Regions from separate parts of the Pseudoalteromonas sp. 2CM32C genome, predicted to be linked through region 2. Evidence: riboswitches for the same ligand, from Rfam matches in the RefSeq annotation. Region 2 holds a riboswitch; the other holds the start of a gene.

Region 1 (16,205 bases), on a different contig from region 2:
AAAATAATTATACAAAGGTAAACCATGACGGACTTTATTCGCGTTTATGAAAACGCATTGAGCGATGATTTTTGCGATAACTTTATTAATACGTTCACGCAAAGCCCGCATGTAAAACAAGGGGTTACTTCAGGCGGTGTTGATTTAAAGAAAAAAGACAGTCACGACCTGCACCTAAATAGTCACCCCGAATACGCAGAGCAATTAAAACATATACAACAAACGACTGCACAACATGTTTTTAACTATATTGAAGAACATATTTTTATGATGATTGGCGCATTTGGCTTAAAGGTTTATCATCCAAAAACGGGGGAAGTAGTAGATTTAACTCAAGAAAATTTTGATGAAGTGGGTAAGCCACAGCTCCCAGTCCTTGTGCAGCAAATATTTAGATTAGGTAATATCCAAGCGCAGAAATACGAGGTAAATAAAGGGGGTTATCCTTACTGGCACAGCGAAGTGTATCCTCAGTTACAACACAATGAAGCCCTGCATCGTGTACTTTTATTTATGTTTTACTTAAACGATGTCGAGGAAGGTGGAGAAACGGAGTTTTATTATCAAAACCGTAAAATAGCCCCTAAAAAAGGCACCATGGTGATAGCGCCTGGCTACTTTACGCATACACATAGGGGTAATAAGCCAGTATCAAACGATAAGTATATTTTAACCTCGTGGGTGCTATTTAACCGTGCAGAGCAAATATATGGTGCACCTAAAAGCTAAACCAATAAATAAGCCATAAGTAACACTTATGGCTTATTTATATATTTAGTAGACGACCTATTTAACCAAGTAGCTCGTCAAACATATCAAACAGCTTATCAAGCTCTTCGACTGTGTTGTAATGCATACAACCAATACGTACTACACCGCCTGTATCAAGCACGTTTAATTGCTTACACAAACCTTGCGCGTAAAAATGTCCATCCCACACACATATATGCTGTTTGCCTAAAAACTCTGAAACGGCGCGTGGCTTAAGCCCTTCAAATGTTAAAGCAAACGTAGGGGTACGTTCGTTTAATCGATCAAAGTCATCAATACCGTACAACTTTATACGAGGGTAATTAACTAAGCGCGTTAAAAAGTGTTCACTGAGCGCCATCTCGTGCTGTTTAGTTTTAGCAAACGCAGCTGTTAGCTTTTCACGGCGTGTATGGCCATCATCAAGCTCGCTAATTGCAGCAATGTAATCAACAGCGGCAATAAAGCCTGCCATTGCTTCAAAGCTTTGGGTACCTGTTTCCCAACGTCCCGGCGCTACATCTTTAGCAGGCTCTACTTTGTAAGGCGTAAAACCTTCAAGATGCTCTTTTTTACCGTACACCATCCCTAAGTGTGGGCCAAAAAACTTATACGCTGAGCAGGCTAAAAAGTCGCAATCAAGGGCTTGTACATCAATAAGCTCGTGCGGCGCATAATGTACCGCATCAACATACACAAGAGCGCCTACAGCATGAGCTAGCTCTATAATGCGTTCAATATCGTTAATTGAGCCTGTAGTATTTGAAGCATAGGTAACAGCCACCAACTTAGTCTTGCTGTTTAATAAGCTTTCAAACTGCATCATATCTAGGCTGCAATCGGCTTCATTAATCAAGGCAGTATTAACCTTAACGCCTTTATCTTCTGCGGCTTGCTGCCATGATGACACGTTTGAGAAGTGATCGGCGTTAGTAACAATAATCTCATCACCGGCTAGCCAGTCGCGCGAAATAGCTCGGCTAAAGCTAAAGGTAAGGCTTGTCATATTTGGGCCAAACACAATATTTTGAGCACTTGGCGCATTGAGTAAATCGGCTGCAGATTGGCGTGCATTTGCCATTAGCTCAACAGTTTTATCGCTTGAAAAAAACGCACCACCTAGGTTTGAATTGTAGTGTCCTAAATAAGCAGACATTGCATTAAGCACTGACTGCGGCACTTGAGAGCCACCAGGGCCGTCTAAAAATATCGGCGATTTACCATCAACGCTTTGCATTAATGCCGGAAACTGCTCACGTAATTGCGCTATATTCATGAGCATTCCTTAAGAGGTAAGTACAAAGCAATCCAGGTAACCTGGTTTGCTAGCATCAACTTTATTCATTGGCGTTGCATTGTGCCAAACTTGGCGGTCGTTTATAAGCGCAAACATGCCGTCTTTAATTTCCATTTTGAAACATGGCTCAGCTTGTTTGTTTTCGTATACAAGTAACTCGCCACCTTCTAAGTTTTCGTGCGAAACACCGCATATACATACATGATCAAAACCATCTTGATGCACGCCTTCAGGCGCTGCTGGCGTATCGCTATCAATGGCTAACATTCTAAATTGATGTATTTCAATATCGCGATCTTCATCAATACCGGTAAGCTGGCAAAACTCACTGACAATACTTTTCATGCCATCTGATTCAAGTAGGCTTTGCTCTAAATTTTCGTAAGTACGTTCAACGTTACCTTGAAACGTATTAATCGAATCGTCTTGAACAAATGCTTTGGCAGCTTGCAATTTTAGCTCACCATCTTGAAATTTAATTACTGAATAACGACGCTTACGAAATTCGCCATCTGCATATGGATTTGCAGGTAGGTTATCAAAAGAAGGCTTAACCAAATCAATATTTGCTTGGTTAATAAAACGAAGTTGCAGTAAATTCTGGTTGTTTAATGCAGTCATGAAATCTCGCCTAAAATAATGAGAATATTAAAAGAGATTTTAATGCATGTAGCGAGGAATTATTGCTTTATTATCCAACTTAAATGTGAAAAATACTTAATTTTAATTCAGTATAAGGCTATTAAAGCATGAATAATCTAAATTATATTTAAACAATAAAAAACCCGCCGAAGCGGGTTTTTTATTCAAACTCTATAAATTAAACAGCTTGCTGAATAATTACGTTGTCTGCTTTTTTAGTGTACTGAGGCATACGGTGGAAGTTCAAGTAACGGTAAGTATCTGCTGCCGTTGCATTGATTTTCGCTGCATATTCCTGGTACTCAGCCGGAGTAGGTAATTTACCTAAAATTGCCGCCACTGCAGCAAGTTCTGCTGATGCTAAGAATACGTTTGCGCCTGTACCTAAACGGTTAGGGAAGTTACGTGTTGAGGTAGAAACAACTGTTGCTTTATCTGCAACGCGTGCTTGGTTACCCATACACAGTGAACACCCTGGAGTTTCAATACGTGCACCAACACGACCAAAGATACCGTAGTAACCTTCGTCTGTAAGTTGGTCTTTATCCATCTTCGTTGGTGGAGCAACCCAAAGCTGTGTTGGAATACGACCAGTAAAGCCATCTAATAATTTACCTGCGGCACGGAAGTGACCAATATTAGTCATACAAGAACCGATAAATACTTCATCGATTTTCTCGCCTGTAACGTCAGATAGTAAACGCGCATCATCTGGGTCATTCGGAGCACAAAGTACCGGCTCTTTAATATCAGCTAGGTCGATTTCAAGTACGTGCTTGTATTCTGCATCCGCGTCAGCTTCCATAAGTTCTGGGTTAGCCAACCAATCTTGCATTGCAGTAATACGACGCTCGATTGTACGAACATCGCCGTAACCTTCAGAAATCATCCACTTAAGCATAACAATGTTAGACTCAAGGTACTCAGAGATAGACTCTTTAGAAAGCTTAACAGTACAACCTGCCGCTGAACGTTCTGCTGATGCATCTGATAACTCAAACGCTTGCTCAACAGTTAAGTGCTCAACGCCTTCAATTTCTAGTACACGGCCAGAGAATTCGTTGATTTTACCTTTCTTCTCAACTGTTAATAAGCCTTCTTTGATACCGTAGTAAGGGATTGCATGAACAAGATCACGTAATGTGATACCTGGCTGCATTTCACCTTTAAAGCGAACCAAAATAGACTCAGGCATATCAAGTGGCATAACACCTGTTGCTGCTGCGAATGCTACTGCACCAGAACCCGCTGGGAATGAAATACCTAATGGGAAACGTGTATGTGAATCACCACCAGTACCTACAGTATCTGGTAATAACATACGGTTTAGCCACGAGTGAATTACACCGTCACCTGGACGAAGTGAAACGCCACCGCGGTTCATGATGAAATCAGGAAGCGTGTGGTGCGTGTTTACGTCAATTGGTTTAGGGTAAGCAGAGGTATGACAGAATGACTGCATTGTTAAATCTGCAGAGAAACCTAAACATGCTAAGTCTTTAAGCTCATCACGTGTCATAGGACCAGTAGTATCTTGCGAACCTACAGTAGTCATTTTAGGCTCACAGTATTGGCCTGGGCGAATACCGGCTACGTTACATGCTTTACCAACCATTTTTTGCGCTAGTGTAAAGCCTTTGTCTGACTCTTCAGTCACTGCTGGTACTTTAAATACATCGGTAGCACCTAAACCTAGAGATGTACGTGCTTTGTCTGTTAAACCACGACCAATGATAAGTGGAATACGACCACCAGCACGAACTTCATCAAGGATTACGTCAGACTTAAGTTCGAAAGTAGAGATAACATCATCAGTACCATGGCGTTTAACAACACCTTCGTATGGGTAAATATCAATTTGATCACCCATGTTGAACTCGTCAACATTTAACTCGATTGGTAATGCGCCAGAATCTTCCATTGTGTTAAAGAAGATAGGTGCAATTTTGTTACCTAAACATACACCACCAACACGTTTATTTGGTACAAATGGGATATCATCACCCATAAACCAAAGCACAGAGTTAGTAGCTGACTTACGAGAAGAACCAGTACCTACAACGTCACCTACATAAGCAAGTGGTAAGCCTTTAGTTTTTAGTTCTTCAAGCTGAACGATAGGACCTACTTCACCTGCTTTATCTGGGTTTATGCCATCACGCTCATTTTTTAGCATTGCCAAAGCATGAAGTGGGATATCAGGACGTGACCATGCATCTGGTGCAGGTGATAAGTCATCGGTGTTTGTTTCACCCGTTACTTTAAATACAGTAACAGAGATTTTTTCAGCTACTGCTGGCTTATTTGTAAACCATTCAGCTGCAGCCCAAGATTCGATAATTTGCTTAGCAAACGCATTGCCTGCTTTGGCTTTTTCTTCTACGTCGTAGAAAGCATCAAACATAAGTAATGTGTTTGAAAGGCCTTTTACTACGATTGGCGCTAATGATTCGTCATCAAGTAGGTCAATCATTGGCGCGATATTGTATCCGCCTAGCATTGTTCCTAATAATTCAGCTGCTTTTTCTTTAGAGATAAGAGAAGTAGTCGCTTCACCTTTAGCAACAGCGGCTAGGAAGCCTGCTTTGATGTAAGCAGCGTCATCAACACCTGGTGGTACACGATTGATTAATAAATCTAAAATGAATTCTTCTTCACCTGCCGGTGGGTTTTTTATTAATTCAATAAGATCAGCAGTTTGCTGAGCATCTAATGGCGCTGGTACGATACCTAACGCGGCACGTTCTTCTACGTGTTTACGATATTCTTGTAGCACAATATTGCCCTCTTGGTGACGTGAAAGTATTCGGTAGCGCTTCATGCGCACTTGTTACCCAATACTTATAGTATTCTAACGCGTAATTATAAAGCTTTTATAGATAGATGAAAATCCATCCAGTTACACAACTGATTATACCGACTATAAACACTATGAATAGTAGTTAAGGGAAATTCTATTTCCATGAATACTTGTTAAGTAATAATCATTATTATTTAGGTAGGCAGCATAAATGGCGGCCATAAAAAAACCCAGCATAAGCTGGGTTTTATAATCAAAATAATCTATTAACGTAAAACTTTTACTGTTTTGATTGTTTTGATGTGCGCTTCAACACGACGGTTTTCTGCGTGTGCAGCGGCTGTGTTAGCTTCATTTTTAAGGCGCTCTTCACCTAAACCTACCGTAGTAATGCGGTCAGATGCAATACCGTCAGCTATCAGTTGCTTAGCTACCGAATCAGCACGCTTTTTAGATAGCATTTTGTTGTAAGTCGCTTTACCTACTGATGAAGTGTGACCTTCTAAAAGCACGGTTGTATCTGGATAATCTTTTAAGAAAGATGCAACTTGATCGATGTCGTCTAAGTAACGCTGTGATACAGCAGCTTTGTCGTTAGGGAACGTAACTAATAAGCTTACAGTTACTTCTTTATCTTCATATAGAGTACAACCAGTACCATCAACAGCATCTGTCATTGGTGTATTAGGACACTTGTCATCAGCATCTAAAATGTTGTCATTGTCGCTGTCTGCTGGCTCAACCATAACTTCAACAACCTCTGGCGCAGGCTGTACCGGCTCAGCAGGCATAGTGTTTTGTCCAAAGAAATAGTTAATACCTAATTTAGCGCCAACATCTGTGTAACCTTTATCAATACCTTGGTATACAGCAGTTTCAACGTTAGCGAATAAGTTGTCAGTAATGAAGTGTCTGTAACCAACACCTGCATTTAAGAACGTGTTGTCATCAACAACGTCCATTGATTTAATACCAACTAAACCGTAGAAAGGACCGCCATCTAAATGGTAAAGCGCATCAATACCAAAACGGCTACCGTCGATGTTGTTACGGTTACCAGCGGCTTTGTCGAATGCATTGAAATCAAGATCTGCATACTCTAAACGAGCACTCCAAAAATCGCTGAAGCGGTAACCCGCTTCAAGACCAAAGCCAGTCGACTCGTTTACGTCAAGACCAGCCTGTGCGCTCATATTTTCCCAAGACGCATCGTAGTAGTCGCCAAATGCGCCAATGTAGAAACCTTCTTGCTTGTCAGCAGCAAAAGTAGATACGCTAGTTGCAGCTAACGCAATTGCAATAGTTAGTGATTTTAATTTCATTGTTTTCTTCCCATTTTAACAACTAATAAATTGTGGCTAATTAAGTACTAGCTCACTAAGTTTTATACAGACTAACTCAACTTTTGTTAATCAATACTTAACGAAAAATAAAGTTTATAATTTTTTTCAATGCGATATAACGATATCCAACAAATCAGTTTAGGTGAAATTTAAAACTTTACCTAGCTAGAAACCAACTAGTTGATCATATAAATCGATAATCTGCAGAAGACACAAAGACAACTCAATCAATTGTTCTTGCTCACAATGAAACTAACTTATCTTTATGTTTAGATAGTAACACCGGAATTTGCTTTGCTCAATCAATGAACATCTCTGTGCTAAAATATCGTTATTTATAATCATTAACTTATCTTATTTTACAACACTTAAGTACCACAAAAAGTTTTATAGTCGGTATCATTTGACGGTACCTCTTGAAATTCGGCCATATCATCGCTGAACAGGTACGGTTTATTAGCTACTTTTACAAAACGGCTCATCAGTTTACTTGAACCAAGCTCATTATATTCAGCTAATATTGTTTCAATTATATGATTTCGCGGAATTATACGTGGATTGGCTGCTCGCATGGTTTTGTAGCTATCGTTACTTGTTCGGCTTTGCCACTTATTCGCCCACTCAATTAATTCTTTTGGAATAGTTGCATTGCCATTCACAAACTCCGTCAGTGCATCAAAAGTATTGGTGTAATCAAGATGATGTGCTTGCAATAATGTTAGTAGCTCAGAAACAAGATCTTTGTCGCCCTCTTTTGCACCAGCCAGGCCTAATTTTTTGCTCCACATTACTGTAAATTGAGTATTAAATTGCTCTGAAAAATGATGTATAACTGGAGTAAGTAATGACACTGCTTTTTCTTCATCATCGCTAATTAATGGGATAAGGCTTTCAGCTAAGCGAGCACAATTCCAACTCGCCATATTTGGCTGATTACCAAAAGAGTAGCGGCCTTGCTTGTCTATAGAGCTAAATACGGTGTCAAAATCAAAGCTATCCATCATTGCACACGGGCCATAATCTATAGTTTCGCCACTTACGAGCGTGTTATCGGTGTTCATAACGCCATGAACAAACCCAACGCGCATCCAATTAATAATCAAGTTCACTTGATTGCTAATGACTGCTGTCAAAAAAGCGATATACCGCTCAGGGCCTTTACTCGTTATTTCAGGGTAATGGCGTTTAATTGCTAAATCAGCTAATTTTTTTAATCCCTCAGCATCGCCTTGGGTTGCTAAGTATTGAAACGAGCCAACACGAATATGGCTGCTTGCTAGGCGAGTAACAACAGCCCCTGGTTGAGGCGGATTACGGTAAACCGCTTCGCCGGTACCAACCACAGCCAAACAACGAGTAGTGGGAATACCTAATGCGTGCATAGCTTCACTCATTACGTATTCACGAATAGCAGGGCCTAATGCACATCGCCCATCGCCACCTCTAGAATACGGGGTAACGCCTGAGCCCTTTAACTGAATGTCCCACAGCTGGTTTTTATCGTCATTTATAGCACCAAGCAAATGCGCTCGCCCATCACCCAAACGCGGCGAAAAGTGACCAAACTGGTGCCCAGAATAACCAAGCGCTACCGACTTTATTTGCTGTGATTCATTGCCTGCAAAGGTACTAGGGCGCAGCTGCGGCTCAACACCTATATTAAACTGCTTTGCTAACGCTTCGTTCCACAAAAGCAGTTGCGGAGCTGCAACGCTTGATGGTTGATCTTCTATTGCGAAATTATCTGCTATGTCTGTGTATCTCGGCACTAGTTTCATGGTTAATTTCCTGACTGTTGACGTATACCTACGCGATTGTCACCCACACCATAGGCCACAATTAAACTTAGCTCTTGCATACTTAAACCACTTTGCTTTTGCATTTCGTTAAAAAATGCCTGCGCAGCAGTGAGTGATTTTTTAGTTTGCAGCCCACCATCAATAATTTTATGTGCCCTTAGGTAACTCTCTACATCTCGCGAAAGTAAAAAAGTGTCTTTGCCAAGTGCTCTTAAGGCATAAGGGCCTGTATTACCGCCTAATCGGGCACCGTGTTTTTTTAAATGCGCCCATAAACCAATAATATTATCTGTTGGCCACTGGGCAATAAACTTGCTAAAACTGCCATATTCCTGTGCTATTTCGTGGATCATGTAGGCATTTTCAGGAATTGTTTTCACTTTTTTATAATTACGAATAATACGCTCATCACTCGCTTTTTGCTCGAGCATATCGGGCGGCATCATTAATAGCTTATCAACGCTGAATTCCCAAAAAACCTCTCTAAAGCCCGGCCATTTGCTGTTTATTACCGACCAGTAAAAACCACTTTGAAAAACTTTTCGGGTAAATTCTTCAAGCCAATCGTCGTCACTTAACGTGCTTAATGCTTTTTTAGATAAGGGTTTTGCGAGTAATAACTTAAGCATTTTTTCAGAGCCTTTTCGCTCTACTGCTCGCTTATAAATATCGCTAAATTTTTCCATACTTATTAAATACCTCGCTGCTCATAGGGTTAGTTTACGAGAAAAGCAGCCAATACGTAACCACCCACATTTTCGATGAACTAATCTTTATCCTGCAACTTGACACCTAGACGGCTAAAATGTTTTAATCGCCGCAATTACCCTATTTAAATTGTATTTTGTTAAACCTTTTGCGGTTAAACAAAATACAAAGGGCTAGAAGAGGTGCGTTATTCAGGTAGCGTATGTTAGGAGCGCAAACTCCAGTGAGCATACGTCAGGGGAATACCGCCGAGAGGTAAACGCTTTTGCGAAGCAATTACTTCGGGCGACTAGGTTGAATCCTAGCGACTGTCACCAATAGCTGTTTTAAAACAGCTTATTAGTTTGGTGGAGAGCTTCTGGTCTTAAATAATAAGGCCGTGCGCCCTATTATTTTAAGCCCATTCGCTCTTCGAATACTGTTCGAACGACGTTAATGCGGCTCACATCATACAGCCCCTTTAATATCTCGAACACCTTATAGGTTCGTAAGAGATGATCAATAATTTCAATTTAGACGACTACGCACTGTGGACAGCGCTTGTTACGCCGTTTGATCAACAAGGTAATGTTGACTACGACACGCTCACAACACTTGTTAGCGAACAAGAAGCAGCACACAACGGTATTTTACTGCTCGGTAGCACAGGTGAAGGCTTAGCCCTTACGCTTAATGAGCAGCAAGGCATTGTTGAGCATGTGTGCCAATTAAAACCCAGTGTACCGCTTATGGTTGCTGTTGGTGGTAGTAACTTGGCCCAACAAAAAGAATGGGTTAGCTACTGTAACCAATTACCTATTCACAGCTACTTATTAGGCTCGCCTCTTTATGCAAAACCAGGGGCTGTAGGTCAAACACATTGGTACGAAAGCTTATTAAACGAAAGCGCGCATCCGTGTATGTTATACAACGTACCTGGGCGCAGCGGTGTAAGCATTCCTATCGAAACCATTGAAAACTTAAAAGCGCACCCAAAACTGTGGGCTTTGAAAGAAGCCAGTGGCAACATCACCCAATTTGAAGCATACCGACAAGCCGCGCCTAATTTAGCGCTATACAGTGGCGACGATGCACTTATGCCCTACTTTGCCCAAGCAGGTGCAAAAGGCTTAGTATCGGTTGCGGCAAACGCGTGGCCTTTGCAAACACACGAATTTGTAAAACGCAGCTTAAGTGGCCAACACCCCAATTTATTTGCTCAGTGGACTCGCGCTATTGATAGCCTATTTGCTGTAGCAAACCCTATTCCCGTTAAAGTGCTAATGCACCAACAAGGCCGCTTAAGTAGCCCGTTGCTGCGCCCGCCTTTAACGCATCTTGAGTTAACGCAAACCGATTGCATTACCACTGCAAACGACACCATTTTATCTTGGCATTAAATACAGGTTTTTATAATGAGCTGGTTAGAACTACTTAATAATTTAGAATCGGGCGCAGTACGCGCAGCATCACAAAACGAAAGCGGTCAATGGGAAGCTAACGTAGAAGTAAAACAAGGCATTTTAGAAGCCTTTAAAAATGGCACTAACACCGAGTTTGCAGGCGGGTTTGTTGACAAGCACAACCTTGCACCGCAAGAGTTTAGCACTGACGACGGCGTGCGTATGGTACCAGGTGGTTCAAGCGTTCGTCGTGGTGCCTACGTAGCTAAAGGCACTATTATTATGCCACCAGCGTACGTAAATATTGGCGCATACATCGACGAAGGCACTATGGTTGATAGCCACGCGTTAGTGGGCTCGTGTGCACAAGTAGGTAAAAACGTACATTTGAGCGCAGCCGTTCAACTTGGCGGTGTACTTGAGCCAATTGGTGCAAGCCCAGTTGTGGTTGAGGACGATGCGTTTATTGGCGCAGGTTGTGTCATTGTTGAAGGCGTAGTCGTTAAAAAAGGCGCTGTACTTGCACCAGGCGTGCGCTTATCTGCAACCATTCCGGTGTACGACTGCGTAAACGAGCGCCAGCTAGATAAAGGCGAGCCAATTCCAGAATACGCAATTGTAATACCTGGCTCTCGCCCGGCATCTAACGAATGGGCACGAGAGCAAGGCTTAAGCATGTCGTGTGCGTTAATTGTTAAATACCGCGACGAACAAAGCGATGCATCATTATTACTAGAAGAGGTTTTACGATAATGAGCTTTTTGAGCACGCCAATCAAAACCGCTGTTAATACGCTTACACAGCAACTTGATACACCTTTTTTTGTTTACGACCTAGATAAACTAAACGCACACCTTGCGCACTTAGTTGCGCAAACCGATGTAAAACTTTGGTATGCAGTAAAAGCGAACCCGCTTTCTAAGATTATTCAAAGCTTAGATAGTGCAAGCTTTAACTTTGACGTAGCAAGTAAAGGTGAACTTGAACAAGTCCTTGCACAAGGTATTAGTTCGCAGCGCGTGCTCAACACAGGGCCTGCAAAGAGCCCTAAACAAATTAAACACTTTATTGAGCGCGGCGTACGTATTTTTGTTGCCGAAAGCCTCAATCAAGTGCGTTGGTTAAACCAACAAGCGCAGCTGCAAAATACGCAGCTGCAAGTTTTATTGCGTGTGCAACTACGCTGGCCTGAAGGTGAAAAAAACCCACTAGGCGGCGACAGCCTAACTCCGTTTGGGCTTGGCTGCGATGAATGGCAAGCGCTCAATACTGGCGATTACCCAGCACTTAATTTTGATGGCCTGCATATTTTTCAGTGGGGCAACATGCTTAGCACGCAAAAGCTAAGCGAGCTGTGGTCGCAAATGATTGCACCGCTGACCATCTTGGCTAATAACTTAAATATAAACCTTAAAATTCTCGATTTAGGCGGCGGTTTAGGCATTCCTTATACACAAAACGAGACAATACTTGAATGGGATGGCCTTATAGCCGCGCTTGCTAAAATTAAAAAAGAGGCGGGTGTAGACGAGCTTTGGATGGAGCTTGGTCGTTACGCTGTAGGCGAATGCGGTCATTATGCTAACCCCGTAATAGAGTGCAAACAAAACTACGGCCAACAGCAAGTTATTTTAACCGGTGGTATTAACCACTTATTGCGTCCTGCTGTTACAAGCCAAGATTTTCCTGCGGCGTTATTGCGCGAATCAACGGCGCCAGAACAAGCGATGAGCCTATATGGCCCATTATGTACTGCCCTTGATTGCTTAGGCGAGCACCCCCTACCAAGCGATTTAAAAGAGCAAGACTGGCTGGTGTTTAGCCAATGTGGCGCCTATGGTTTTACCGAAAGCATGCCCTACTTTTTATGCCATGAACTAGCCGCAGAATATGTGTTACAAAATGGCGAGCTCACGTGTGTGCGCCAAGCAGAAGATGCCAGTCACTACTTAAGGTAATAAACATGAGCATAACAACACCCATTAGCCAAGAAAACATTGTAGTAGGGGAAGTAGCAAACGGCTTACCCCTAACTATTCCGGTGTATCGCTTAAAAGGCGATGGCAGCGGGCCAAGCGTGTATATTCAAGCCAATATGCATGGCGCCGAGGTACAAGGTAACGCGGTTATTTTTCAGCTGCTAGAGCAGTTAAAACAGCTCAATTTAAAAGGCGACATTACCTTAGTACCATATGCTAACCCTATTGGTTGCAATCAAAAATCAGGGGAGTTTACCCTTGGCCGATTCGACCCTATTACGGGCACTAACTGGAACCGTATGTATCACTACAATAGTGATTTAGTTACCCAGTTTGCACACGAGCATAGCCAGTACGACGATGCAGCTTTAAAAAGTAATTTTAAAAAAGCCCTGCTTGATGAAATAGATGCCAAACTTAACGGCCCAGCTTATTTACTCAATACCGGTAAACGCATTGCGCTTAACCTGCAAAAGCTTGCGCACCAAGCCGACATAGTACTCGATTTACACACAGGCCCTATTTCAAGTAAGCATTTATATTGCCCAACCTATGCAACCGACAGTGCTCGTTATTTTAATATTGAACATATACTGCTGATCCCAAGCGACTTTGATGGCGCTATGGATGAAGCTAGCTTTTGCCCATGGTGGCACTTAAGTGATGCACTTAGCGCGCAAGGGCGATCATTCAACGTGCAGGTAGAAGCCTTTACAGTTGAGCTAGGAAGCCAAGAAAAAATAGATTTAAAAGAAGCATTCAACGATGCAAAGAGCATATTATGCTACCTAAATCATAAGAACGTATTAGTAGATGCACCGCATAAACCAGCTAATATAACTCGCTATGCGTGTAACCTAGATGACTACTTTGCCTATTACGCCCCTATTGGCGGCATGGTTGAATATATAGCACCACTTGGTGGTCATATTAAAGCAGGCGAGCCCATCGCACATATTTTACGTATGGAACGCTACCTAAGTGAACAACCATTACAAACGCTGTCTCTTGATTGCGATGCTATCGCTATTTTGCACTTTGCCTCAGCAAGCGTTAATCAAGGCACTGAGTTGTATAAATTTTTTACAAACGTATTTGAGCTATAGCTCACCCTTCTCATTGCGTGAGAGTACATTAAACTCCTAAGTTAATGTACATTAGATAAAGCGGCTTTGGCCGCTTTTCTTTTGATCTGTTAGTACCGCCTTTAACGTAATGTAAACAGTTCAGTAAAAGTTCACTGTACCTAATGTAAAAAGCGTTATAATAAAATAAATCACAACCTACCCAATACTCACAAGGAATTACAATGAGCTGGCGCCACTGGATCACCCTTTCAGCTTTACTAAGTACCGCAGCATTTGCGCAAGAAGAAGTACAAAAAAACGAGCAAGACAGCAGTATAGAACTCGTTAAGCAATGTATTTTGAATGAAGTGATTGGGGGCGATGGCAAGCAAACACTCGATGAGCTTCGTAAAAAATGTTCTGCACTGGAAGAAAACAAACAACTGACCGCACTCGATAAACGCCAAGCACGTGAAGAGGTTGGTAAAAAAAATCGTAATGTAATCACACCCCACAAACGTAATTACATATTGCCATTATCATACGTATCGCATCCTAACGATCGTCCTTTCGACCGTTTTGATGAGCTCACCGATGAACAAGACGGTGATACGCTCGATAACTTAGAAGCAAAATATCAACTTTCAATCAAGGTTCCCTTGTTTGACGAATTTTCTGACGAAGACCAAGCCTTGTATTTTGGTTTTACGCTGCAATCGTATTGGCAAATTTATAACTCAGAGATTTCATCGCCATTTCGTGAAACCAACTATGAGCCTGAAATTTTTTGGATAAATTACCTGGATCCAGAAAACGTACTTTGGGGCGATGAAATGGCTATTGTGTTAGGTATTTCACACCAGTCAAATGGTCGAAGCCAACCAAATTCGCGCTCGTGGAACCGTATTTACGCCGACTTCATATGGGAAAACCGAGGCTTTGTTTTTAGCTTTAAACCTTGGTATCGCATAGCTGAAGACGAAAAAGAAAACCTGCTAGATGCAAAAGGGGATGATAACCCTGATATTTACAAATACATGGGGTACTTTGAATTTAGCGGTGCATATCGATATCACGATCATGAATTTAGCTTTATGACTCGTAATAACTTAAATTCAGACAATCGTGGTGCACTTCAGCTTGATTGGTCATTTCCTTTGTGGGGCCGCGTTCGTGGCTACGCGCAATACTTTAACGGCTACGGTGAAAGCCTAATAGATTATAACGCTGACGTTGAGCGTATTGGTGTGGGTATATTATTAACTGATTTGTTGTAAAATCAGCTTATAAAAAAGCCAAGCATTAATTATCAAGTGCTTGGCTTTTTTAATTAAAAATTACTCGTTATTTTTTTTACGGCAAACACACCTTCAAACTCAGCAACTACGTTGTCACCATCATAAATGATTACCGGTACCACATAACTTGTTTTACCATCGGCTTCTAAATCGCTTAATTTGCCTTTACACGCTTGTAAATCTACACAACCGCGCGGATCTGTATTGAGTGGTTTCAAGTACTTAATACTCGCATCGGCTAAAACTATGCTACCTTCAAGTCCCGCTTCTTTGAGCGCCAAATACGTTGCGCCCCAGCCAGTTAATGTGGCTAAACTATAAATAGAACCAGCAAACATGGTGTTATGTAAATTTAAATTAGCGTCTAAATCAGCGCTGGTTGTAAATTGCCAATCGGTGTAACTTTCTACTTTAATGCCCATTGCATCACTAATAGGAATTGATTCTCGCCAGATATTTTGCAGTACTTGAGTCCAATTTGGATGGCGGAACCAACCCGGCTCACTCGGTTTTTGCTTAACCATTTTATAGTGCTGTACATCACCATACGCCAAGTGCGCTTTTTCTTTTAATTCGTACCCATGACGCTTATAAAACTCAAGCGCCCGCTCACGTGCAAATAACACCAGTTCATCGGCATTTTGTGTCCACGCTATTTTTTCTAAATCGTGTAACAGGCGACTACCAATATGCTGATTTCGGTTACCTTCAGCCACAGCCATATAACGAACCTGAGCTTGCTCGTGGTTATTAAAATGTAATCGAGCCACACCTAATACGTCACCCTCTTTATTTTTTATAAAGCGGTGTTCAGCGTCTTGTTCTAAGTCATCTTGTTCAGAACCTCTTGGTTCCCCCCAAGGAGCGCGTAAAACCTGCCAGCGTAATTGATAATAAGCTTGCCAATCTTCGCTACTTTGTGGGGTACTTACCTGAAACATACTTACTCCTGTTACTGTAAAAGCCGCATGTAAAAATTTAAAAAGGCCTCAACCTGTTGATGGCAAATACCATACTCCATCTTAACAAAACTGCAAATACGACTTTGGTGAAGCTTTAAAATACGTAAAAAATTAATGACAGATCCCATTGCGCTTTACTAAAGCTGGTTTATGCTAAATAACATGACCACATACATTG
Region 2 (16,205 bases):
ATGCCGAAAAATCGGCGTTAATTGGCTATGCTAAAGGGCTGAATGAAGTAGAAAAATTATTTGCTAATGTGTCGACGTTAATGATGTTTGACGATCACGACGTAACCGACGATTGGAACCTCACCGCAGGGTGGGAGCAAGCCATAAACCAAAACCCAAGCAGTAAACGCATAATAAATAATGGGCTTATTAGTTACTGGTTGTTCCAAGGTATGGGTAACGATGCGCTAACAAAAACAAGCGCGCTAATACCGCAATTTAAACAAAGCTTAAGCGCTAACAACCAATGGCAATTTAAAGCGTTTGATAAACCCCTAAACGAATTTAACCATTGGCATTACGAGTTAACTACAACACCTAAAGTTGTGGTGCTCGACACCCGCACACACCGCTGGCGTAACGAAAGTAATTTTAATGAGCCATCAGGCCTGCTCGATTGGGAACGCCTTACAGAGCTTGAAGAAAGCCTACTCAGTCACGATAAAGTCATTATAGTATCGCCCGCGCCAGTATTTGGCGTTAAATCAATAGAAGCCATTCAAGCGGCTTTTAATATATGCGGCCAGCCACTGATGGTTGATGTAGAAAACTGGATGGCCCACGAAGGCTCGGCTAAAAAACTACTCGACACCTTTAGACGCACCGACACCCCAAACGAAACCCTTATTTTATCGGGCGATGTACATTACTCGTTTTGTTTTTCGGTGCAAAAGCGCTTTGGTGATCACCCAAACAGAATATGGCAGCTCACCGCAAGTGGGATAAAAAACGAATTTCCGCGTAAGTTAATAAACGTACTAGACAAACTCGACTCTATTTTATACGGCCCCAAAAGCCCGCTTAACTTTTTCACCAAACGCTGGCACATGGAAGTAGACAAACACCAAACCCTAGGCGAAGGCCAAAAGTATTTAGTAAGCGACTCCGCAATAAGCCTAATAACGTTAGATAACGGCGACCTATCCCGCTATCAACTCATCCACGGCGACGGCCACACCACCGAATTCGACTTAGAACACAAATAAAGCCCGGCATTGCCTTTATTGTAGAAGTAGAGCTTGCTCACGTTAGAAGTGCAGCCTCTTGTAAAAGATCAAGTGCATAAAGAGAAACAAATTGGTGAAGTCTTTTAAGCGAGCTGTTCTGGTCTAACATCATTGGATACTTAATTTTTCAGACATAAACGTAAATCAATTAAGAAAGCGATATGAGGTTAGGTTTACTCATTTACTCCTCACTCATTTCTCTTTGTGCAATATATTTTGCCTAAAAGTCGTTTTTATATAAACCAACACAGCGTTTACAAACTAAGGTAAACATTAAGTTTGTAAACGCTGAATTTAATGTCTACCAACTATACGTTGCACTTAACGTATATTGCTCACCTCGCCCTGGCGTGCCGGGTATTTCTTCAAACGATTCATCCCATACATTGTCTGCAGCTAATGTAATAAATAAATTATTGATTACGGTTGGCGTAATTTTTAGCGACAATTGCGTAAATAACGCGGTGTCTTTACCATTGCGTAGTGCGTTTTCGTGCTGTTTACGCCACTCGTTATCAACCCTCATTTCTATTAGGTCGTTTGGTGTCCAAATTGCACCTAAGGTAACACGGTGATCTGGAAAATTTAACGCGTAAAAGCTGGCGTCGATATCTGCATCACCATAGTTTTCTGACTTATTTAAGTAGGTGTAGCTTGCAATGAGCTCAGTTGTATCAAAATACTTAGTCGCAAAAAATTCAACGCCGGTGGCGTCTATGTCTACCGGATTAGCAAAGCGGGCAGAGCTAGAGTCAAAACTAAAAGTCCAATCGACTAGGTTGTTATCCTCTCGGTAAAAAACTGCTGAATTAAGCTGCCAGGTTTGCTCTTGTATTAAATAGCCAAGCTCTAGGTTTTTAGTTGTTTCGCGCTCAAGGTTGTAATTACTTCTAAATAACCCGCCTTGATCACTGCCACCAATAGCGGTGTAGCCTGCAACTTGGCTCGCTTGCGCATACGATAAGTAAACGGTTTGCTCAGAGCCATCACTGTTTTGAGTGTTTAGTGAAATATCGCCAATGAGCGATAACTCAGAGTCATCTCGGTTTGTGTCGTCAAAAGCCGCACCTAGGCGAAGTGTTAATAGCTGGTTTTGTTTAAGGTCGATTTTATATTCAGGTAATACGCTCAGTTTGTAATAAGTGCGTGAGGTAAAATTATTCTCAAGTGTGGTCGACTCTATTTCATCTTCAATATATTGCGCTGAATAATTTACTGCAAACGCGGTGTTTTGTGCATGGCTTCCTGATACCGCAATCGATTTTACTTTAGTTTCATGAAATGCTTCAAAGGCGCTTGGATTCTCACGAGAAAATATATAATGGTCGTTGTGTTTTCTGTAATAGGCAGATACTTCAAAATGGCTATTATCTGCGTAATTTTGCTGGTGGTTAAGCATGAGTAAGCGGGTTTCTAGTTCTTCTGTTTCGTTTACGCCAAATGGTGTGTACATATTTGGCCAACCAAAAAACTTTTCTTGTGAGCCATACAGCACATCGGTTTGCGAATCCGAACTTATTAACTGTATGCGCGCAGAGGCGCGATTAAAATCGTGATCGCCGTTTTCTATTGAACCGTCACTTTGTGAATGAGAATATTCGCCCTCAAAGCCCAGCTGCCAATTTTTAGCATCGTCGACATCGGTGCTTATTCCTGCGTAAATACTTTGTAAGTTAAAGTCGTTTGTACCGGTACCTACAGAGACATTGCCGCCAGTTTTGATGGGTTTAAAACCAAACGAAATCGATCCCACAGAGCTGTTCATACCGTTTAAGGCATTGTCGGCCCCGGTTAAAACGTAAGGTCCAGTTAGCATTTGCGGTGCAATTGGGAGCTCAGCAACGTAATGACCTGTTTGAGGATCGAGTAGGGTAGCACTGCCGACTCTAAACCCTGTGTTTTCGAAAATACCGCCACGAATTGTTACATCAGCCTGGGCTTCTGCCATATTACGTGATTGTAAATCAACACGAGGGTCGTATTCTAAATTAGAGACGGGGGAGTCAAAGGTACCAACGGGTAATTTATTTGCCGTGGCCGATGCCTCAACAGTAATTTGTTCTATTGCTGTTTCGGTGTTGCTTGTAGCTTGCGCATAAGAAAAAGGTGTAACGCTGCACAGCAGTGCAGAAAATATAAAATGCTCAGTGCGATTCATGGTGTATCTCATAATGTGTTTAGGCACTAATAAAAACTATATAAAGCGGGTGGGCTAGCTTAACTTAGTCAGTGCAATTTTGTGCGCTATTGTACAGTAATTATAAAAATCTGCATTTGATAATCATTTGTATAATTAACGCGTTACAATACACATGTATTTTTAATTAACTTTATTGAGTTAGATAAACGATGACAGTTCAGCAACACAATACACTCTATTTTGCCGGCGGCTGCTTATGGGGCGTGCAAGAATTTATGAAACATTTACCCGGCGTTATAACAACCCAAGCTGGGCGTGCTAACGGCGCAAGTAATACCACGCAAGGAGAATATGATGGTTATGCCGAGTGTGTGAAGGTAACGTTTGACTCAAGTGTTGTTTCACTCAATCAACTGTTTGACTATTTTTTTGAAATTATCGACCCCTATAGTATTAATAAGCAAGGGGAAGATGTAGGCCCTAAATACCGGACGGGCATTTATAGCAAAAGCCAAAACCATTTAAATATTGCACGCAATTATATAAATAAGCGCAGCGATGCCGATAAGATTGCAGTAAAGGTAGAGCAGTTAACCAATTACGTACCAAGCGATCCAGAGCATCAAGACCGATTAACTAACCATCCCGATGATTACTGCCATATACCGCTAGATTTATTGTATAAGTATAAATTGTAAACTTGATGCTTAGCGCTATGTAAGTAATTAGAAGCTATTACTTCTCGCGCAAGCAAGCTTAGCGCCTACAAAATAAATTCAACGTGGTGTTGTAGATAGTCAGTTTGCTGAAATGACGAGCGTAGCTGGTCGTTATTTAAAACCGTAATACAAAAATAAACACCCACAAAAAAGCTCACATACTGTGAGCTTTTTAAAAACTAACTTTAAAATTACTGCTGCTTTTGCGGCGGGAAGTTGCTTAAAATATTTGCGACTGTTTTTTTAATTGACGCTTCGCGTTGCTCTGGCGATTGTTTTTTCTTTAAACGGCCTTCTTTAGCACCGCGCCAAATTAACTGATTAGATGCGCTGTCTACAATATCGATAACCAATGTACCCACTTCATATTCACGCGCTGTTGTGTCTCGTTGAAAACCAGTACCCCAGTAACCCCAACGGTTACTGTAACCAGTATTAAATGTATCTACTTCTAATTCTTTATCTACCGACGCATGATAGTTAACTAGTACGTCAGCTTGGGTTGGATCTACTAATGTCATACCAAGGGTGTTTGTGAGCTCATTATTTACCGCAGTACGAACACGTTTTTCCATTAAGCCGTTAATCTGGTAGTTGTTGGTGTCTTTAGTTAAACTCGCGTTTTCTACCCAAGCAAATGTTTTAAAATTACTAAAGTTAGCTGATTTATCGTAATCCCAATCTGGGGTTTGAGTACAAGCGCTAAGTAGTGCTAGTGCTGCAACAATAAGTATATTTTTCATTACGTTTGCTCCAATAAAATGCATTACCTTAAAATAACACACCTTATATAAATGTGTATTATTAAAAGGTTCTAAAAATTAGTTTAGTGTGATGAATATGAATGACTAATTAATACTAATTAGCCACTCAAAAATTTAATGCTCTACTTCTATCCAATCTTTTTCATCTACCCAGTTTTGTGCGCCATCTTTTACCGAACGAATCGGCACAATGTAGTCACAACTTATTTGCGGCTTAACTGAGGCAAATATAGGCACAAAGCCAAAGCTTAATGCGGTTTCTATAATTGCTTTTTGGTTTTGCGGGTCAATGTCGGCCGCTTCGTCTATGTAAATAGGTATACGGTACAGGTTTTGTTCCTGATCGCTTAATAAGTAACGAATAAACAACATGCCACACAATAACTTAATAGTAATACGTGTGCCATTTGAGCCGGCTGAGTCTATTTTTTCAAAGTGTTCGGTTTCGCCAGCGCGGTTTACCACTTCAAAACGAATATCGAACAAGTCAGTTAATGTAAGGCCTGCTTTGTCTGAGGCGAGTTTTATCAGGTGATCTTTTGCTTCGTTTACCGCGCTTTCGCTGTAAGGTTCTTGGCTTAATAAATCAAGGGTGTCGCCTTGCTCAAACTGATGCGACGTGCTGATAATAGTATCGATACTATCAACCAGCATTTTGCGTGGTATTACGTTAATTTTAAACGCTTGAAGGTTAGAAATACGGTGCTGGCTTATGCCTTTATTAAAGCTATTCATTTCGCGGCGAAGGCGGTCTAAATCTTCACGCAAGCCCTTAATCGTGGCGGCTACTTCGGTCAGAGCTACACGGCCTTGGCGCTCAACCGCATCGCGTTCGTTATCAAGGTTATGAAATGCGCTAATAAGCTTTTGGTATTTAGTAAATTCGTCGGTTTCGTTATCGAACTTAGTAATGCCTGCGTTATATACGTGCAAATAGGTATTACGCACGTTTATGTCAAAGTTACGAAGCTCTTGGCAGTCTTTATTAAAGTGATGTACTAAGTCGCTTAGGTTATCAAAATCGACCGTTATATCAATCATGTACGGGGTCACTTTACCGCTGTATAAATCAAGCGTGTGATCAATTCGCTCACTTTTAACTTGGCGAAGGCGCTCAGTTTGGCGATTAATTTGCTCTTGCTTTGATTTAATTAACGAGCGTCTGTCTGCAATTGAGCCACTATTTTTTTGAATGTCTTGCAGGTAATCGTCAACTTGTTCGCGCTCTGCTAATAATTGCTCTTTTAGCATGGCTTGCGCGTCTACCGACTGCTGCATTACTTCAAATTGCTCTAAACGTTTTAGTGCTCCCTCAAGACTCATTAACTCGTCGTAAAGTGCGTCTTTTTCTTTTTGTTTATCGGCAACATTGGCTGCCACATCGCGCTGTTGTTTAAACTCTTTTAACGCGTGTTCAAGCGCACTTAACTGCGCGGTTAATTGCTCTTTGTTTTCGCCGCTTTGCATTTGTACTGGCGAAAGCTTTTTAAGTTTAATACTTGCGCCTGGCAAAGTAAGCACACCGCCTTTAACGTTATCGCTTAATAACGATAAAAATTCCCCAAAGGCATCTTCGTCATCAATGGTTATATCGCCATTAGTGGTGGTGGCAAACGAAAGTAAGTCGGGGTTTAAAATGCGTGATATTTCTTCCACTTCTTTAAGCGATAGGTCTTCGCGCATACGGGTGAACAAATTAAACTCCAGGTTTTTAAGCTGCAGTTTTAAGCTTTTAATTTGTTTTTGCGTTTCGCTAATGCGGTAATCAAGCGTGTGCAAGCTTTGCCCTTGTGCGCTGGTAATAGAGTGCGAAAGCGACTCGTAATCGTGTTTTAGTTGGCCAAGGCTGGTTTTAATTGTGGCTTTATTTACCAGTTCAAATTCGCTTTTAAGGGCGCTGTAATCTAAAAACCATTGCTCAATTTGAGTTTGTTTGCGCTCTATATCGCGCGATTGCTGTACGTATAGGCTTTGTTTTTGCTCAAATTCGTGCTTTTCGTGTTCAATGTCTTCAAGTGCTATACCAAGTTCACTAAGCTGCTCTTCTTGGTAGGTGTCAAAGTCAATGAGTGCTTGGTCAATTTTAGGCGCGTACGCTGCTAATTTACCTTTAAGCACGGTTTGATTTTCAAGCATTGATTCAAGTGCGCTTATTGGCTCTTGCATTGATTCAAGGGCTTTTAATTCGCGCTTAGCCCGGTTTACTTTGTCAAACGAGCGACGCCATACTTCGTAAAAATCAACCTTTGAGTTTGACATATGGCGCTCAAACACACGTAGCATAAAGCGTTTAACATCGCTTGCGCCCAATTTATGTAAGTTAAGAATACGTCTAAAAATTTCTTTATAAATAGCGGAATCTTGCACGTTATTCAGCGGGATCATTTTTAAATTAATGTCGCCGTCAAAGGGCGTTGCGCCACCGGTAAGTAGGGCGTTTAGCTCTTGTGCTTTAAGCTCTATAGGGTTGTAACCTTGCGTTTTTAAATGATTAAACAGCTTAGTAAATTTAATTATGGTATTACCTTGCGTGTACTGTTCTAAGTCGAGCTTGCCCTGATAACAAAAGTACTGGTGCGCGTAACCGGCTATTTTACCCAGACCCGCTACACCAATAACCACCGAGCCATGGGGGAGGTTGGCTTCAAGTAAAATGTACGACTGATCCGATGAAAAATAAAACTTACGGGTTTCATCTAAATCGTGCCCGTCCCATTCGGTAAGGCGTAAATCGTTTATAAGCGGAAATTGTAGGGCGTTAATAACCGAGCTTTTACCGGTATTATTTGGCGCACAAATAGAGCTGCTTTTATCAAGCGGGATCACACACTTTGCATAACCTGCGGTATTAAGTAGGGCGAGTTTACTCAGTCCGTATAAGTTGTTCATTCCTCGTCCTCTGTAATATAGGTTTCTTCGTTTACTTCCATTAATGCATCAATGTAGCGGTGAATAGGTGCTTGTAGCATAAAGCCGCCTTCTACTTCACGGGCAAGGCCTAAACGAACCATACGTAGGTAAACATCTTTTCGTAAATCTGAGCCCGAAAATATCTCAAGCTGATCAAACAAGTGCTTGTTTATTTGCACTAAGGTTTGCATCAGTTCTAAATCGTTTACTTCATCAAACAGGGCGCGCATTGGGTCTTTACCTGTATTGGCAAAGTGCTCAATTAAAATGTAAATAGTGAGTGCGATAGCGCGAGATATTTTACCCATATTTGGCGTACTTTCGTCGCTGGCAAAATAGTAAAAGCCACGGCTATCGTGTTTTATGTCATGGCCTAATGCGGTAAATAGTGCGCTGTAAGATTCAATGTGTTGGTCGAGTTCTTGCCACATTACGTTGTCTTGTTCGCAAATGTGGTAACCCGCAGTTAATTTTTTATTGATTGCTTGCAGGTGAGTGAGTTCTTCTAGGTTTATATGTGTCATGGTAATTACTTATCTGCCTTAGTATTAGGCTGAGTTGCTGAATCTGATGCCTGAGAATTAAATGGGTAAAGTGAAAAGTGTTGGCCGGCAATTTTAACTCGGGCTTTTTCATCGCTTTGACTAATTTCAATGTCGCTATCACTGACTAATTTTTGATATAAAAAGAGCATTTCGTCGGCGTCTAATTCGGGGTAGCTTTCATCTAAAAACTGCAGCAGCGGCTGTGGTTTTTTACGCTTTTTGTTAAAGCGTTTAGCAAAGCTTGTTTTTACATCGTTGTAGTCAGGAATGTTAGGCGTTACAAATGCGGGTACGTCTTGTTGTTCGGGAAGTTGATATTCTTCATGTTCAAATTCTACCAAGCTTGCCATGTACGCGATAATATGGCGTTGTTGCCCAAGCGAATAACGCTGAGAGTCGGTTACAAAATTAGGTTGTACAGCGCTTAGCATGTTATCTACGCCATTTTTACGCACAAGGCCGAGCACTTTGGCCGCTTGGCGTGTAACTAAGTTATTTCGGCGTAGCTCTTCGCGCAGGGGCATGAGCATATCGGCACTTTTACGTAAACTCTCTCGGCCCATTAGGTTCATTTCGAATATGCGAGTTCGTAGCTGTTCTAGCATGCGTTTGTCGGTGTATGCTTTACCAGAGCGCTCAATAAATTCGATTTGTTTACTGATTTGCTGCTCTATTATTGTAAAGCAGGCATGAAAATCGCCCCTAATATCGACCATTTCAAGCATGGGCTCTATGTATTCGTCAAAGGCTTCAATTACTGATTTGTAGCGTTTTTGTAGTGATTGCACCGCATTGTTTGATTTAGCTTGTTCAACAATATTTAAAATGGCGTTTTCGTTGTGCGCGTAGAGCTTCATTATTTTACGTACCCGATCATCCATAATACGGCTAAATCGGCGTAAATCGTCAAAGTCTTCCATGCTACCAGCGTTATCTAAACGATTACCTAAACGGGCAAGATCGTCTACTAACACGCTAATTTCTTGTGCTAGGCCCAAATGCTCTTCTTGCAGTAAAAAAGTAGCAAAGTCAGCAATTGCACGGTTAATTTCAAGCTGTGATGATTTAGCCAGTGGAATTAAAATATCTTGATTGAGCAAACGGTTTGTTTCTTTGTAAATGCGCTCGTTGTTCCACGTGGGTTGTTTTTGCTTTATCGCATTTTGCACGTCTTTTAGGCTAAAGTCGGCCATTTTAAAACGTTTAAATAATAGCTCTAAAACTCCCCAATGTTCGCTAAGGGTATTTAGTCGCTTTTTAGCTGGGATCATAAGGTGTTACAACATCCTAGTAATTTATTATTGAGAATTTAGAAGCGTCTCATTATTACGTATTCTAATTAATCTAGCCTGTATATGGTATTCGTTTTTAAGACTATTTAATAATAGTTTTTGTATAGCCGCAGTGCTAACATTCGCGCCGAAAATAGGCACGTCGAGAGGGACTTTGCGTGTGTTCTTTAAAACAATATCAAAGGTTATTTAATACCCATGGTTTCCACGATTATTCTAACCCTGATAGCGATCGGATTTTTATTGATTGTTATAGAAGATATCATCCATGTAAATAAAGCTAAAACCACGCTTTTTTTTGGCACGCTTTGCTGGATCCTCCTGTTTATTTTCCCTTTGCATGGGCAAAGCCCAGAGCAAGTACAAGAACTCCTTAACGAAAATATTTTAGAGATAGCATCGCTGTGGTTGTTTTTAATGGCCGCCATGACCTTTGTTGCTTATTTAAACTCAAAGGGGTTTATCGAAAATATTGTGCACAGAGTGATGCCAACAAGTATTAGCGAACGCAAGCTGATGTTTTTGGTTGGGGTATTTGCCTTTTTGTTTTCGTCGGTTTCAGACAACGTAACGGCTACATTAATATCGCTTGCTGTAGTTATGTCGTTAAAGCTACCGCCTAAAAAACTCATAAAATATGCCACACTTATTGTGTTTGGTGTTAACTCCGGGGGTGTGTCGTTAATTACCGGTGACGTAACAACCTTAATGATATTTTTAGATGGCAAGGTAACCATTGCTAACTTATTACTGCTTATTGCGCCTGCATTTATTAGCGTTATGCTGTTAGCAGCAATGCTAAGTATTGGCATGAAAGGGGATGTAACCTTTTCAAAATCTGGAAAAAAACGCATAGAAAAAACCGATATCACCATTGCAGTTATTTTTGTATCTACAGTTATAAGCATACTTGCGCTGAGTGTAATTTACAGTGTACCGCCTTTATTAACTTTTTTATGTGGCTTATCAATCATGTTTTTAGTGGCGCAATTTTTAATGCGCAAAAAAGACATAAACAAAAATATTATCGACTACGTACGCGACATAGAATACGACACCTTACTGTTTTTCGTCGGGGTTTTATTATTGGTAGGTGCATTAAAAGAGATTGGAATGCTAAGTAAGTTTACCGACCTTTACACCGTTATGGCGCCACAGTACGCTAACTACTTAATGGGTATTTTGTCGGCCGGGGTTGATAACGTACCGCTCACTGCTGCTTTACTAAAAGCCAATATAGTAATGAGCCAGCAAGATTGGTTATCGTTTACTTATGCAACCGGTGTTGGTGGATCTATGTTAATTATTGGATCGGCTGCGGGTATTATTGCTATGAGTAAAGTAAAAGAGCTAACTTTTATGAGTTACTTACGTTTGTCGCTCTATTTGTTAGTAAGTTATACCGTGGGTTATGCGGGCGCATATTACATGGGCGGGTTTGTTTAAGTTTTGCTTAACAAACCGCATTAAAACGCTTGACAGCTAGACGTCTAAACGTTAACTTTCAAACCCTACTTTATAGTGGGGTTTTGTTTTATTAGCCATTGGTTAATACAACATTCAGAAGAGGTGCGATACTTAGGTATTTAATGGTAGGTGACGAACGCCCATAACCATTAAAGAGGGAAGTACTCGCCGAGAAAACCAACGTTACGTCGATGTTGTTTTTCGGTTTATGGGGCTGAATCCTCAAAACTGTCACCAATCTAGGTGGAGAGCTTCTGGCAGTGGATTTACCTTCAAGCATTCACTTGCCAAGTTCTTCTTGTTTTATCGCGGTTTGGATACCGCAAAAGGAGACTAAATGACTACCCAATCAGTGCCGCAAGCAGTATCGGACGTTAAATCAGATTACATCGTTGCCAAATTTGGCGGAACCAGTGTGGCTAACTTTGATGCGATGAGTCGTTGTAGCGAAATTATTGTTGCCGATAAAAGCGTGCGTATTGTTGCTGTAAGCGCCAGTGCCGGCGTAACTAATCATTTGGTTGCACTGTGTAAATCAAGCATCACCCCACAGCAGCGCCAAGAACACATTAGTGGCGTGCTAGCCATTCAACAGGCTATTTTAGATGAGTTATCGCTTGATGCCGATTTAGCCGTAGGTTTTAACGAAACTTTAAAAGCATTCCAAACGCTAGCGCTTGAAACACTGACAACTGATCAGCAGCACGATGAGTTACTTAGCTTTGGTGAGCGTTTATCGTCGTACTTATTTGCGCAAGTGCTGCGTTTAAAAGGGTTAAATGCCGATCGCTTTGATGTACGCCAAGTACTTAAAACAGATAGTCAGTTTGGAAAAGCAACGCCAAATGTTAGCGCAACAGCACAAGCTGCTAAAGAATATTTGATCCCACTGTTAGATGATCAAGTTATTGTAACCCAAGGTTTTGTTGGCAGTGACGAATTTGGACAAACAACAACGCTTGGCCGTGGTGGGTCCGACTACAGTGCCGCTTTACTTGCTGAGGCAATAAACGCCAAAAGCGTACATATTTGGACTGATGTTGTGGGTATTTTTAGTACCGATCCGCGATTATGTGTAAAGGCATCACCCATTGCTCGCTTAAGCTTTGATGAAGCCGCTGAAATGGCTACCTTTGGTGCAAAGGTATTGCATCCAGCTACTATTTTACCCGCTAGCCGTAGTCATATTAATGTGTTTGTTGGATCAAGCCGCGAGCCTGAACGTGGTGGTACGTGGATAGAGCGTGAAAAATCGCAGCAGCCAGGAATTCGCGCGGTAACCCAACGTAAAAATCAAATTTTGCTCACCCTTAAAAGCCCTGAAATGTTATTGGCTAGTGGCTTTTTAGCCCGTGTATTTACTATTTTAAGCGAGTTTAATATATCGGTTGATTTGGTAACTACGTCTGAAATTAGTGTAGCAATAACGCTTGATAATGCGCCTAACGCGTCGCGCCCAGAGCTCGACCAAGCGTGTTTAGATAAGCTTGCTGAATTTTGCCATGTGTCGGTTGAAAACAACTTAACACTGGTGGCACTTATTGGCTCTGAGATTCAACTTCGCCAACACGAAATGAACTTAATGCAGGTATTAAGTGATTTTAATATTCGCTTAATTTGTCATGGTGCAAGCAAGCACAACCTATGCTTTTTAGTCGAGCAAAGTGAATCTGATAATGTGGTTCAGGCTATTCATAGCCGTTTGTTAGAAGCTTAACTAGCAATATCAATTCGCAATAATACTTAATCATTTTTAGGGGCTAAAAGTGTCGCTATCTGCGTTAAAAAATTCTCATTTAGAACAACTAAATAACGAATTTTTTGCCTAGCTATCACCACGTTTATCTATCCTCAAAATAGATCACTTAATTTAGCGGATTGGTATAAGCGAGACATCGGTTAACACAAAGCACCGCCAGTCGGTGCTTTTTTTATGCACTAAGGTTAAATCAAACGTCTCTGTTTGCGTGTTTACTACTTGGCTGCTTGCGGCCAAGCTTACTAAGGTTAATTCGTTAAATACGTTGGGGCTAAGTAATTTGGCAATAGGGCGACTAGTTGCTTTAGCTAATGACTCTTTTAATGTCCAAATTCTAAAAAAGGTATTGGCTTGGCTTTGCGTATTAGGTTGAGACGTAATTAATGTAACTTCGTCTGTGTGGTAAAAATGCTTGGCTAGTTTTTCAAACGGGCGCGTTAAGCTAATTTTTTCAAGGTCGAAGCCAAACGTCTCGCTTTCTAAATTTAAAGCAACCCCAACAAAACCATGAGAGTGCGATATACACGTATTAATAACGCATTCGTCAATATGCAGCTCTAATTTAGCTGTGGATTGGTTAAAGCTTGTGTTAATGGCATTTAATGGCACATTTGAAAATTCAGGGTGGGTGGTTTTCACAAGCAATTTTAAAAGTAAGCGGCTTGCTACATATTCTTTTTTAGCTATTTGGTTTTTACGGCGGTTAATAACGGTTAATTCAAATTCGCTGAGTAAGCTTGCCAAGTTGTAATTAGCCAAATTAAGAGTATTAGCGTCGAACAACAAAACGGTACTTTGGCCTTTAGGTAAATTGGCAAAATCTGTTGGTGTTATGGTTAAGGCGTTATTAAAAAAATGTGCGGTCATATCAGCTCAAAAAGTAAAAAGTCGTTGTTATTGTGAGCAGTTAACGCGACAAACAAAGGCTGAATACAATTTTATTACTCAGCTGGCATTAAATATGGTTTAATTCACAACAATCAAAATAATAACAGATTTGTAGATGTATGGCACAAATGCGTGATGGGTTTCAAAGCCGACTTGGTTTTGTTTTAGCCGCTGCTGGCGCGGCAGTGGGTTTGGGTAATATTTGGGGATTTCCTACACAAGCTGCTAATCATGGCGGTGGAGCATTTTTACTCGTCTATTTTCTGGTTATCTTTTTATTGGCGTTACCGGCGCTATATACCGAGCTTTATTTAGGCCATAACGCACAAGCAAATCCGGTAAAAGCGCTGGGTAACGCATGGCAAGATAGCAACCGTAAAATAGGTGCAGCTGCGGGCTATATTGGCCTTGCGGGCGCTGTAGTTATGTTGAGTTTTTATTCAATTGTGGCAGGGTGGATGCTGTCGTACGCAATTGAGCCAGTTACAACGTTTGTTGGTTTGCACAGTGTGAGCGAGTTTTTACACAGTGACTCGCAAGCCCGTAATTTTGTATTTACACCATTAATGCTTATTTTAACGGCCTGTATTATTTTAAAGGGTGTTAAATCGGGTATTGAAACCTGGTCGCGCCGACTGATGCCTATGTTATTGGTGTTACTTGTTGCGCTAATTGCTTATATAGCCACTTTGGATGGCGCAAGTGAAGGCTTTGCAGCGTATTTAATGCCTAACTTTAGTCAAATACTCGATCCAAATTTAATTATTGCCGCTATGGGACAAGCGTTCTTTTCGTTGTCGTTAGGGGTGGGGTGTATGATGATTTACGGCTCGTATTTACAGCCTGATGCCAATTTACCAAAACTAACGGCAAGTGTTGCATTACTTGATACGAGCGTTGCATTTTTAGCTGGTTTACTTATTATTCCGGCTATTTATGTTGCACAGCATAATGGCGTTGAGGTATTTAGTGGCGGTAAATTAATAGGTGAAGGGCAGCTTATATTTGCCATTTTACCTGAGTTATTTAATACCATGGGAGAAATAGGGTTACTGGTTGGTTTATTGTTTTTTGTTTTGATGTCGATAGCGTCTGTGACCTCGACTATTTCGTCTACTGAAATTCCGGTTGCGTTTTTAGTTGAAAACCACAATGTAAACCGAACTAAAGCCACGTGGTTGGTAAGCTTAGTGGTTTTAATATGTGCGAGTGCAATTATAGTAAACTTTGATTGGTTATTTGGTTTAGTTATTATGGTGTTTACTCAGTACCAACTTCCGTTAATGGGGTTATTTTACTTTATAACGGTTGGCTGGATGTTCAAACGAGGTAATAAGTTACACCAAGCTAGCACCGGCGCACATTTTTGGTTTGCCCAGTATATTCGTTTTGTATGCCCAATATTAATGACCTTGGTGTTTGCAAACGTCGCGTTTGGTTAATAACTTAATGCAACGAGACTAAAAAGCCTCCGTCGGGGGCTTTTTGCATTTTAAAATGCTGATCGTGATATTTAAAATATTGATAAAGCTTACTTACGCCTAGCTGCTTTTTTGTAATGTTAAATATTCGATGAAGATAGGTACCAACATCGACTGTTTCAGAGAGTCCAGTTTTTGCATGTTGTGTGTTCTCAACGGCTTCTTTCACCAGTGCTAAATGGTAGGTATCAACAGAGGCAATACTTTTATTTTTTACTTTGGGTATGGTGTTTTGTTTACCTAAAATATAAAAATCATCAAAATAGTGTTTAGCGCTCGCTGTATTATTACCAAACCCTATTACTTTTTTACCATTTCGTCTTAAAAAGTGTACTAGCGCCGCAAAGTCAGAATCAGATGACGCTATTGCAAAAGTGTCAATCGGCGAGACATACAATGACTCCATAACCCCGACAGTTAACGCAATATCGGCAGCATTACTTTTCGATTTTACAAGTTTTTCTTGGTACACCATTTCTATAGCAAAGCGCGAGCATATATTCACCCAAGGTTTTAGCTGTACAGCCCCAAAGTTGCCATATGCTTTTTTAACCTCAATATGTTCAAACTTAGCCATTATTTGCTCTATATATTTATGGCTTATATTTTCTGCATCTATGAATAACGCTGTTTTTTCCATTTAAACACCTGCTAAAAAAGCCATTAAATATAACTAATTGATACCACTGCAATGCATATTTTGGCAAGTGTAAATGGCTATAAATGTTAATTTTTAAAAACGGAGTTAGTAAGCGGTTTACCCTGTTCAACCTCAAGAGCATTTGTAATGGTGGTGTTTGCTATTTCGGTGAGCGCTTCTTGAGTAAAAAAGCCTTGATGCCCGGTGATCAGAACATTTTTAAAACCAACTAAACGGGAAAATATATCGTCTTGGTTTATTTCGTCGCTGTGGTTTTTAAAAAACAGTTCGGATTCTTGCTCGTATACATCTAGTCCTAAGTAACCTAGTTTTTGTGTTTTAAGTGCTTGTATGCAGGCTTTGCTGTCGAGTAATGCACCACGTGAGGTGTTGATAAGCATAACGCCGGGCTTCATTTTAGCGAAAGCATGTTCATCGATTAAATGATGGGTTTGATCGTTTAGTGGGCAATGCAGCGAAATAATATCGCTTTGGGTAAGTAACGTGTTTAAGTCGGTAATGGAGTAGTTACCCGGTATTGCATTTGGGTCGCA

The links. Region 2 has a riboswitch for lysine ahead of lysC (lysine-sensitive aspartokinase 3). Riboswitches for the same ligand answer to the same signal wherever they lie in the genome.
Region 1: it holds a riboswitch for lysine, as region 2 does, so the genes downstream of both, dapA (4-hydroxy-tetrahydrodipicolinate synthase) here and lysC (lysine-sensitive aspartokinase 3) in region 2, are expected to answer to the same signal.

The regions. Positions count from the first base shown of each region.
Region 1 covers NZ_JALNTI010000010.1:64,932-81,136, forward strand. Annotated here, with positions in the region: gene MTF67_RS15695 (2OG-Fe(II) oxygenase) at 25-729, shown strand; gene MTF67_RS15700 (cysteine desulfurase-like protein) at 791-2,026, opposite strand; gene MTF67_RS15705 (2OG-Fe dioxygenase family protein) at 2,036-2,668, opposite strand; gene acnB (bifunctional aconitate hydratase 2/2-methylisocitrate dehydratase) at 2,868-5,465, opposite strand; gene MTF67_RS15715 (OmpA family protein) at 5,756-6,811, opposite strand; gene MTF67_RS15720 (protein adenylyltransferase SelO family protein) at 7,201-8,610, opposite strand; gene MTF67_RS15725 (DNA-3-methyladenine glycosylase I) at 8,613-9,317, opposite strand; lysine riboswitch at 9,509-9,705, shown strand; gene dapA (4-hydroxy-tetrahydrodipicolinate synthase) at 9,834-10,718, shown strand; gene MTF67_RS15735 (2,3,4,5-tetrahydropyridine-2,6-dicarboxylate N-succinyltransferase) at 10,734-11,474, shown strand; gene MTF67_RS15740 (PLP-dependent decarboxylase) at 11,474-12,679, shown strand; gene MTF67_RS15745 (succinylglutamate desuccinylase/aspartoacylase family protein) at 12,685-13,806, shown strand; gene MTF67_RS15750 (phospholipase A) at 14,010-15,044, shown strand; gene MTF67_RS15755 (bifunctional GNAT family N-acetyltransferase/hotdog fold thioesterase) at 15,098-16,006, opposite strand; gene MTF67_RS15760 (SAM-dependent methyltransferase) at 16,178-16,205, shown strand, end outside.
Region 2 covers NZ_JALNTI010000004.1:204,660-220,864, reverse strand. Annotated here, with positions in the region: gene MTF67_RS10305 (alkaline phosphatase D family protein) at 1-1,025, shown strand, start outside; gene MTF67_RS10300 (TonB-dependent receptor) at 1,348-3,204, opposite strand; gene MTF67_RS10295 (peptide-methionine (S)-S-oxide reductase) at 3,396-3,884, shown strand; gene MTF67_RS10290 (DUF4136 domain-containing protein) at 4,097-4,648, opposite strand; gene MTF67_RS10285 (ATPase) at 4,784-7,558, opposite strand; gene MTF67_RS10280 (hypothetical protein) at 7,555-8,103, opposite strand; gene MTF67_RS10275 (hypothetical protein) at 8,109-9,395, opposite strand; gene nhaD (sodium:proton antiporter NhaD) at 9,615-10,862, shown strand; lysine riboswitch at 10,973-11,145, shown strand; gene lysC (lysine-sensitive aspartokinase 3) at 11,221-12,600, shown strand; gene MTF67_RS10260 (4'-phosphopantetheinyl transferase superfamily protein) at 12,754-13,509, opposite strand; gene MTF67_RS10255 (sodium-dependent transporter) at 13,650-14,972, shown strand; gene MTF67_RS10250 (NYN domain-containing protein) at 14,977-15,651, opposite strand; gene MTF67_RS10245 (2-hydroxyacid dehydrogenase) at 15,738-16,205, opposite strand, start outside.